2 regions of the Streptomyces sp. NPDC004266 genome follow, and region 1 is predicted to be linked to the other one. Evidence: riboswitches for the same ligand, from Rfam matches in the RefSeq annotation. Region 1 holds a riboswitch; the other holds the start of a gene.

The links. A riboswitch is a leader RNA that binds a small molecule or an ion and turns the genes downstream of it on or off. The one in region 1 is predicted to bind cyclic di-AMP.
Region 2: it holds a riboswitch for cyclic di-AMP, as region 1 does, so the genes downstream of both, ACFYUZ_RS21900 (C40 family peptidase) here and ACFYUZ_RS27255 (transglycosylase SLT domain-containing protein) in region 1, are expected to answer to the same signal.

Annotation. Positions count from the first base shown of each region.
Region 1 is NZ_JBIAMM010000012.1:182,013-186,185, forward strand. It holds gene ACFYUZ_RS27245 (phosphocholine-specific phospholipase C) at 1-1,208, shown strand, start outside; gene ACFYUZ_RS27250 (hypothetical protein) at 1,273-1,875, opposite strand; cyclic di-AMP (ydaO/yuaA leader) riboswitch at 2,255-2,439, shown strand; gene ACFYUZ_RS27255 (transglycosylase SLT domain-containing protein) at 2,444-3,334, shown strand; gene ACFYUZ_RS27260 (phosphoribosyltransferase family protein) at 3,318-4,173, opposite strand, start outside.
Region 2 is NZ_JBIAMM010000009.1:2,557-6,729, forward strand. It holds gene bioB (biotin synthase BioB) at 1-85, opposite strand, end outside; gene ACFYUZ_RS21890 (8-amino-7-oxononanoate synthase) at 229-1,431, shown strand; gene ACFYUZ_RS21895 (ATP-binding protein) at 1,602-2,039, shown strand; gene ACFYUZ_RS21900 (C40 family peptidase) at 2,178-2,654, opposite strand; cyclic di-AMP (ydaO/yuaA leader) riboswitch at 2,658-2,779, opposite strand; gene ACFYUZ_RS21905 (hypothetical protein) at 3,180-3,485, opposite strand; gene ACFYUZ_RS21910 (ATP-dependent Clp protease proteolytic subunit) at 3,493-4,110, opposite strand.

The DNA.
Region 1 (4,173 bases):
GCGCCGACGTCGTCGCGGGGACCCTGCCGCAGGTCTCGTGGGTGGTCGCGAACGAGGCCTTCTCCGAGCACCCCTACGCCCCTCCGGGCGACGGCGCCCACTTCGTCGACCTCGTCTACCGGGCGCTCGCCGCGAACCCCGAGGTGTTCGACTCCACGGTGCTCTTCCTCAACTACGACGAGAACGACGGCTTCTTCGACCACGTGCCGCCGCCGGTCGCCCCTCCGGGCACCGCGGGCGAGTACCTCGACGGCGTGCCGATCGGCCTGGGCTTCCGCGTCCCGATGATCGTCATGTCCCCGTGGACCCGGGGCGGTTGGGTGAGCTCCGAGGTCTTCGACCACACGTCGGTCCTGCGCTTCATGGAGAGCTGGACGACGGCCCTCGGCACCCCGGCCGCCTGCCCCCACATCAGCGCCTGGCGACGCAAGGTCACCGGCGACCTGACCGGGGTCTTCGACTTCGCCAACCCGGTGTACGGAGTGCCCGCCGGCCTTCCGTCCACGGCGAAGGTGATCGGGCAGGCCACCTGCGGCCCGCTGCCGAACCCGGCACCGCAGAACAACGCGCTGCCCGTCCAGGAGTCCGGTACCCGGCCGGCGCGCGCCCTGCCCTACCAGGTGAACGGCAACCTCGACCGCTTCGAGTTCGGCGCCGCGGGCAAGATCCTCGCCTGGTTCTCCATGACCAACCAGGGCGCGGAGGCCAAGCGCTCGGCGCACTTCTCGATCCATCCGCACCAGTACCGGGACACCGCCGCCTGGCAGTACACCGTCGACCCCGGCGGCACGGCCACCGACTACTTCAACATCGGCCTCGGCTCGGGCTCGGGGAAGTACGACATCTCGATGATGGGCCCGAACCGTTTCCTGCGCCGCTTCGTCGGGGACGCCTCCAAGGCGGGCAAGGCCGTCGAGGTGGCGGCCCGGTTCGCGCCCGAGGCGGGGACGGGCAGGACGGCCCTGTGGTTCAGGATGACGAACACCTCGGCCGGTCCCGTCACCTTCACGATCCGCTCGAACGCCTACCGCTCGGACGGGCCGTGGACCTACACGGTGCCGGCGAACTCCAGCCGCGAGGACTTCTTCAACGCGGTGGCGTACAACGGCGGCTGGTACGACTTCACGATCCTCGCCGACATCGACGGAAGCTGGTCGCGCCGGTACACCGGCCACATCGAGACCGGGGCCCCGAGCGTCAGCGGCTGATCCCCCTCCCCGCGTGCCGGGCGGCGGCCTCCCGGTCGCCGCCCGGCACCGGGGCGGCGTGGCGTCAGCGGCCGGCGTGCGCGGCGCGCCGGGCCGTGGCGTCGAGGAGCGCCACGGCGTCGGCCCCGGTGCGGCCGGGGGCCCGGTTCCACGGCCCGATCAGACCCTGCCAGCCGCGCGACCGCAGTTCGGTCATGATCCAGGCGGCCGCCTCGTTCATGGTGTCGGCGCTGCCGTAGCCGAGCCGGTGGGCGGCGAGGAGAGCCCCACAGACGCACCGGGCGCCCCGCACGTCACGCAGCTTGTACGGGGCGTTCTGCCAGCCCCACTCCGTCAGCACCAGGCGCGCGTAGCCGAGGTGGACCGAGGGCCGGAGCTCGGCCTGGCCGATGCGGCGCCAGGTGTGCAGCCGGTCCGGCAGCACGGCTCCGAGCCGCCCCGGGAGACGGCGCTCGGCGGGGAGCGCCGGGGGCAGGGCGGCCAGGGCGTCGGCCACGAGCCGGTCCACCGGCACGCTGAGCAGCGCCCGCCAGCCCTCCTCCGCCGACGGCGGCTCCTGGGGGGCGTTCCAGTCCGTGACGATCCGCTGCCAGGTGACGCTCTCGAAGAGGGCGGCCGCCTCGCGGTCGAGGGCGTCGGGGCTGAGCAGGGAAGCGGAGGGCGGCATAGGGGTGTCTCCTGAGTCGACTCCCTCCATCTTTCAAGATGGAATGTCTGTTTTGCGACTTTTACACCCCCAAGAGAGTTGCCCACCTCACACCACCCCACCCCCCTCTTCACGAACACCCCATCGAGTGAATTACCACCTCATTTACCCATGAATGGAATTACATACTAAATCGGACATTGCGCTTTGAGTGACACGACTCACTCGCGCGGTCCGACCACCCGGCGACGCCCTCCCCCAGCCCGTACCGGACAAGGAAGTTCGAGGCCTCCCGGACGGCATCGATCTTGAATTGCCCGAATTTCGTGATCCATTTCCGGATACACGGGGTCCCCTCCCCTTGTTATCCGTCGCATTACTGGCCTACGGTCACCTCCATTCGAGCGGAACGCCCAATCCTGCCGCCGCTCGGTAAACCTCCCTTTTCACCCGACGGCAGGAGCGGGGGACCCACGAATACGCCGGTCCGGAATCCGGAACGGCTCGGGGTGAAGCCGCGTGCGCGCGGCCGGACATCTCCCGTCCGAACCCGACAGCTCACCCCGCAGGCGCCGGAGAGGAAACCGTCATGCCTGCTCACGGTAAGCACCGCCGCCCCCGCCGCGGCCCCGTCTCCCGCGGCCTCGCCCTGGTCGGCACGGGTGGCGCCGCACTCGCCCTGCCGCTCGTCGCCCCGGCCGTCGCCGACGCCGCGCCCGTGTCCGGTGCCCCGGAGACCGCCGCCCAGTCCCTCGCCGCTCCCGCCGCGCAGGCCGCCGCCAAGGCTCCCGCCGCCCCTGCCGCCGCGCGCACGTACACCGTCGTGAGTGGTGACTCGCTTTCCCTGATCGCCCACAAGAAGGGAATTCAGGGGGGCTGGAAGAGCCTTTACCGTGCCAATAAGAGCGTCGTGGGTGACGACCCGTCACTCATTCACCCCGGTCTCGAACTGACGATCCGTCGGGATTCCGCCAAGGCCACTCCCCCGCAGGCGAAGGCGAAGAAGTCCGCCACGACCGAACGGGCGAGCCGCTCCGAGCGCCGGCCGGCCGCTCCCGCCGTCGCCACCGGTACGGGCGCCTCCGCCGCGCAGGCCGTCCCGGCCGTCGCCCCCGCCCCCGCCGCCGGCCAGGCCGCCCCCGTGGCCGCCACGAACTACGCCGACAACCTCGACGGCTGGATCCGGGAGTCCCTGGCCATCATGGGCCAGCACGGCATCCCCGGCTCCTACGACGGGATCTACCGCAACGTCATGCGCGAGTCGTCCGGGAACCCCCGGGCCATCAACCTCTGGGACTCCAACGCGGTCGCCGGCACCCCCTCCAAGGGCCTGCTCCAGGTCATCGAGCCGACCTTCCTCGCCTATCACGTGCCCGGCACCTCCATGGACCTGTTCGACCCGGTCGCCAACATCACCGCCGCCTGCAACTACGCGGCCGACCGCTACGGCTCCATCGACAACGTCAACTCGGCGTACTGATCCCCTGACGCCGGAAGTGCTCGGCGAACCAGGAGGTGGCGAGGTCCGCCACCTCCTCCAGGGCGCCCGGCTCCTCGAAGAGGTGGCCGGCGCCCCCCACCACGGCGAGCCGGTTCTCGCAGCGCAGCAGTGCCAGGGCCCGCCTGTTGAGGTCCAGGACCATCGCGTCCGCGCCGCCCACCACCAGGAGCGTCGGAGCGCGCACCCGGGCCAGGTGCTCGGCCGCGAGGTCCGGCCGGCCGCCCCGCGAGACGACGGCGCTCACGGGTGACGCGGGGTCGGCGGCCGCCCACAGCGCGGCGGCCGCGCCCGTGCTCGCGCCGAAGTACCCGAGCGGGAGTCCCGTGCTCTCGGGCCTCCCGGCCAGCCACTCCGTGGCCCCGGCGAGCCGCCCGGCGAGGAGCGGGGTGTCGAAGACACGCTCCCGGTCCCCCGCCTCCTCCTCGGTCAGCAGGTCGAAGAGGAGGGTCCCGAGGCCCGCCCGGTTGAGCCCCCCGGCGACCGCCCGGTTCCTGGGGCTGTGGCGGCTGCTGCCGCTGCCGTGGGCGAACAGGACGATGCCGCCGGCGCCCTCGGGGACCACGAGCCGTCCGTCGAGGGTGACGCCGGAGACCGGGATCCGCACGTCCGTGCCCTGCGCGACGGGGTCCCGCCCGGCTCCGCTCCGGTCCAGACAGGCGATGACCTCGGCGTCCGGGGTCTGCGAGAAGTCCTGGTAGAACTGCCCGATCGCGAAGAAGAGGTCCGGCGTGTGCACGCTGACGGCCTCGTCGGCATCGTCGCCGACGCGGGTCGTCCAGCCCCGTGGCGCCACCGGGACGGCGAGGACGATCCGGGCG
Region 2 (4,173 bases), on a different contig from region 1:
AGGTCGCCAGCACGGCGAGCGCTTCTTCACGGGTCGGCAGCTCGCGCCGCAGCCCCTTCTCCACCAGCGTGTTCAGCAGGTCCATAACCGCAGATCCTTGCCTACCGCCCGCCCCCGGGCCAAGGAGGAACCGAACAAACGCCCCCGATCGAGGTGTGTGGATGACCACATCCCCACCTCGGCGTCCTGCGGTTAGGGTCTGTGCGCTGCCTACAAAAGGATCGCCGCATGCCACGGGACGAGGACGCACGCGCCGCGGGCGCCGACGACGCACGGGCCGCGGACCCGCGCCGCACCGCCTTCGACTGGACCGACGCCGAGGCGCGCCGCCGGGCCGAGGCCGGTCTCGTCCGGACGCTGCGGCCCCGGGCGGCCGAGTCGGACCTCCTGGACCTGGCGGGCAACGACTACCTCGGCCTCACCCGTCGCGCCGAGGTCACCGAGGCGGCGGCCGAGGCGGCCAGGCGCTGGGGCGCCGGCTCCACCGGCTCGCGGCTCGTCACCGGCACCACCCGGCTGCACACCCGTCTGGAGCGCGAACTCGCCGAGTTCTGCGGCTTCGAGGCGGCCCTCGTCTTCTCCTCCGGCTACACCGCGAACCTGGCCGCGCTCACCGCGCTCGGCGGCCGGGACGCGCTGATCGTCTCCGACGCCTCCAACCACGCCTCGATCGTGGACGGCTGCCGCCTCGCGCGCGCCGAGACCGCCGTCGTCCCGCACGCCGACGCCGAGGCCGTCGCCAAGACCCTGGACGCGCACCCGGGACGCCGGGCCCTGGTCGTCAGCGACTCCGTCTTCTCCGTGGACGGCGACAAGGCCCCGCTCCCCGAGCTCGCCGAGGCCTGCCGCGCGCACGGCGCCGGACTGGTCGTCGACGACGCCCACGGCTTCGGCGTCCTCGGCGACGGCGGCCGGGGCGCCCTGCACGAGGCCGGGCTGGCGGGCGACGAGGACGTCGTCGCCACCCTCACCCTCTCCAAGTCCCTCGGCAGCCAGGGCGGTGCCGTCCTCGGCCCGGCCCGGGTGATCGAGCACCTGGTGAACGCGGCCCGCACCTTCATCTTCGACACCGGCCTCGCCCCGGCCGCCGCGGGCGGAGCGCTCGCGAGCCTCCGCCTGATCGCGGCCGAACCGGGTCTCGCCGCGCGGGCCCGCGCCGTCGCCGGGGCGCTGCACCGGCTGCTCACGGAGGCCGGGCTGACCTCCGCCCGGCCCGACGCGGCCGTCGTCTCGGTCCACGCGCCCTCCCCGGAGGCGGCGCTGCGCTGGGCGGCGGACTGCCGCGAACAGGGCCTCGCCGTCGGCTGTTTCCGGCCCCCGTCCGTCCCCGACGGCATCTCGCGGCTGCGCCTCACGGCCCGGGCCGACCTGACGGACGCGGAGATCGGGCGTGCGGTGGAGACGGTCCTGCGGACCGCACCGCGGGTCTGACGACCCGTCGGGAGGTCCAAGGACGTTCTCCGGCAGCAGAGTTCACCGCTTCGGGCGACAGATGGGGACATATCTTGGTGGAACGCCTGCCGGGGCGGCACGATCGGTGGCACTCTGACGCGTAGCGCGATCCGGGGCCGAAGCCCCGGCGGGAAAGGGACAGCGTCGCCATGGCAGACCACCAGGAAGCATCCGTCACGCTGCCGAGCGATCCCGCGTCGGTCCCCACCGCCCGGCGGTACGTCGCGGAGGTCCTCGACGGATGGGGCCTCGACGGTGCCGACGACCTGGCGGACGCGATCCGCCTGATGGTCTCGGAACTGGCCACCAACGCCGTCCTGCACACCTTCGGGCAGTCGCCCACCTTCACGGTCGACGTCCGCCTGGAGCGCGACGAGCGCCTCCACATCGGCGTCACCGACAGCCACCCGCGCTGGCCGCGCCGTCTTCCGGCGGCGGTCCAGCAGGACAACGGCCGGGGCATGGTCATCATCCGCTCCCTGGCGGCGGAGGCGGGCGGGCGGCTCTCGGTCACTCCGACCGAGGAGGGCGGCAAGACCGTCTGGATCACCCTCCCGTGGGCCCAGGAGGCCGTCTCGTACGTCTAGGGACCGATCCGGAGACAGGCCCTGTCCGGGGACGGGCCCCGGCGCTCCCCGGCGCAGGGGTGCGGCGGCGCCACCGCACCCCTGGGGCGGGGTCACGGGCCCGTCCGGGCCCGGGGCCGGGTCAGTGCCCGGCGGGCGTCATCGGACGCGGCCGTAATAGACCTTCGACGTCCAGATCTTGTCGAGCTTCACCCAGGATCCCGTCTTGGGCGAGTGCCAGATCTTGCCGCTGCCGGCGTAGATGCCCACGTGGTAGACCCTCCCGCCGGAGTGGAAGAAGACCAGGTCCCCCTGTTGCCTGCCGGACGCGGAGACGTGCCGGGTGCTGTTGTACTGCTGCTGCGCGGTGCGGGGCAGCGACTTGCCCGCCTTCTTGTACGCGTAGAGCGTCAGACCGGAGCAGTCGAACCGGGACGGCCCGGCGCTCCCGTACCGGTAGGGGGCTCCCTTCTTGGACGCGGCGACGCTCAGTGCCTTGTTCGCGTAGGTGGTCGCCGCCTGGGCCTCGGGTGCCGCACCCGGTGCGAGCATCGTGCCGCCGACGGCGGCGAGGGTGAGAGCCGAGACGGCTCCGGCCCGGGACAGCAGGGACGGGACGTGCATCTGCGCAGTCATGCGCAACCCTTCGTCAGCCGCCTGCGAAGGATGACCTGTCGGGTTCGGGCTGGCGAAGATGCCCGGCCGCGGCTGCGGCTTCACCCCAAGGGACGGCCCCGCTGCGGAAACAGCGCGTACGTCCCGTACTGCTCGGGTCCTCCACTCCTGCCGATCCACTCCTGTCGACCAGACGTCCGGGACGGCGGCAGGACTCGGCGTCCGCCCGGACCGCCCCGCCTCGGATGGCGGGGGCTTGTCGTCGACAGGGATCTTGACCTACACCCGGGGCGAAATCCGAGTTGAAACGGCCATATGTGAGGCTCCTCACGACTGATCCATTCGGGTGGACAGGTTGCTTTCGTGATCGCCGGAGGTTTGGGCTACGAGCCCCGCACCAGCGATGGAACGTCCCATTCCGCCAGATGCGTACACCTGTTGCGCAACTCACCCCGCACATATGTCGACTCATCGACTACGCCGAACGAGGGAGCGATCCTGCGTCGCGTGTCGGCCGTACGGACCTCGACACGACATGCCGGAATGTCAACTCGCCCGTGCGCGGGGGACGGTGACGCGGTCGGCGCGGCGCTCGCCGTCCAACACCCGCAGGGCGCGCGCCAGGGTGTCCGCGTGCACCTCGCTCTCGCCCCGCATATGCATGACCGTCAGGGCCTCGCGCAGCGCCTCCGCGCGTCCCACCAGCGCTTGTGCCGCCCGGAGCGCCCCATAGGTATGCATGCCCCTGGATGGGTTGATCTTCCCCAGGAGGTCGACGACTTCGAGGTACGCGTCGATCAACTGGCCCTCGGCCCGCGTCAGTGCGGGCAGCGGCGGCAGCTCGGGCACCACGGCCGGCTCACCGCGTCGCGCCGGCGTCGCGCCGGCTCGTGATCACGTGGTCCACCAGTCCGTACGCGACGGCCGCGGGCGCGTCCAGGACGGTGAGGCGGTCGAGGTCGGCGTCGATCCGGTCCCGGCTCTGCCCGGTGTACTCGGTGAGCATCCCGGCCGTCAGGGCGCGCAGCCGGAGCAGTTCGCGCGCGTGGATGTCGAGGTCGCTCGGCTGTCCCCGGAGGGGCTCGTCCACGGCCGGCTGCCGGAGGGTGATCCGCGCGCCGGGGAGGACGTGCCGCTTCCCGGGGGTGCCCGCGGCGAGCAGCACGGCGGCGGTGGACACGGCCTGGCCCAGGCAGGTGGTCTCCACGTCGCAGGCGAGCGTCCGCATCGTGTCGTGGATGGCGGTCATGGCGCTGATCGAGCCGCCGGGGGAGTTGACGTAGAGCGCGACGTCCTGGTCGGGGGCGGCGTATTCGAGGTGCAGGAGCTGGGCGATGACGTCGTTGGCCGAGGTCTCGTCGATCGGCGTGCCGAGGAAGACGATCCGGGATTCGAGGAGCTTCGAGTACGGGTCGAGGGTCCGGGTTCCGAAGCTCGTCCGCTCCGTGAACTCGGGCAGGACATGACGGGCGTCCATGGCTGAGCACCTCCAGCTGTCTGTAAAAAATGTACAGGACGTACAGGCCGTAAGATGGGGAGC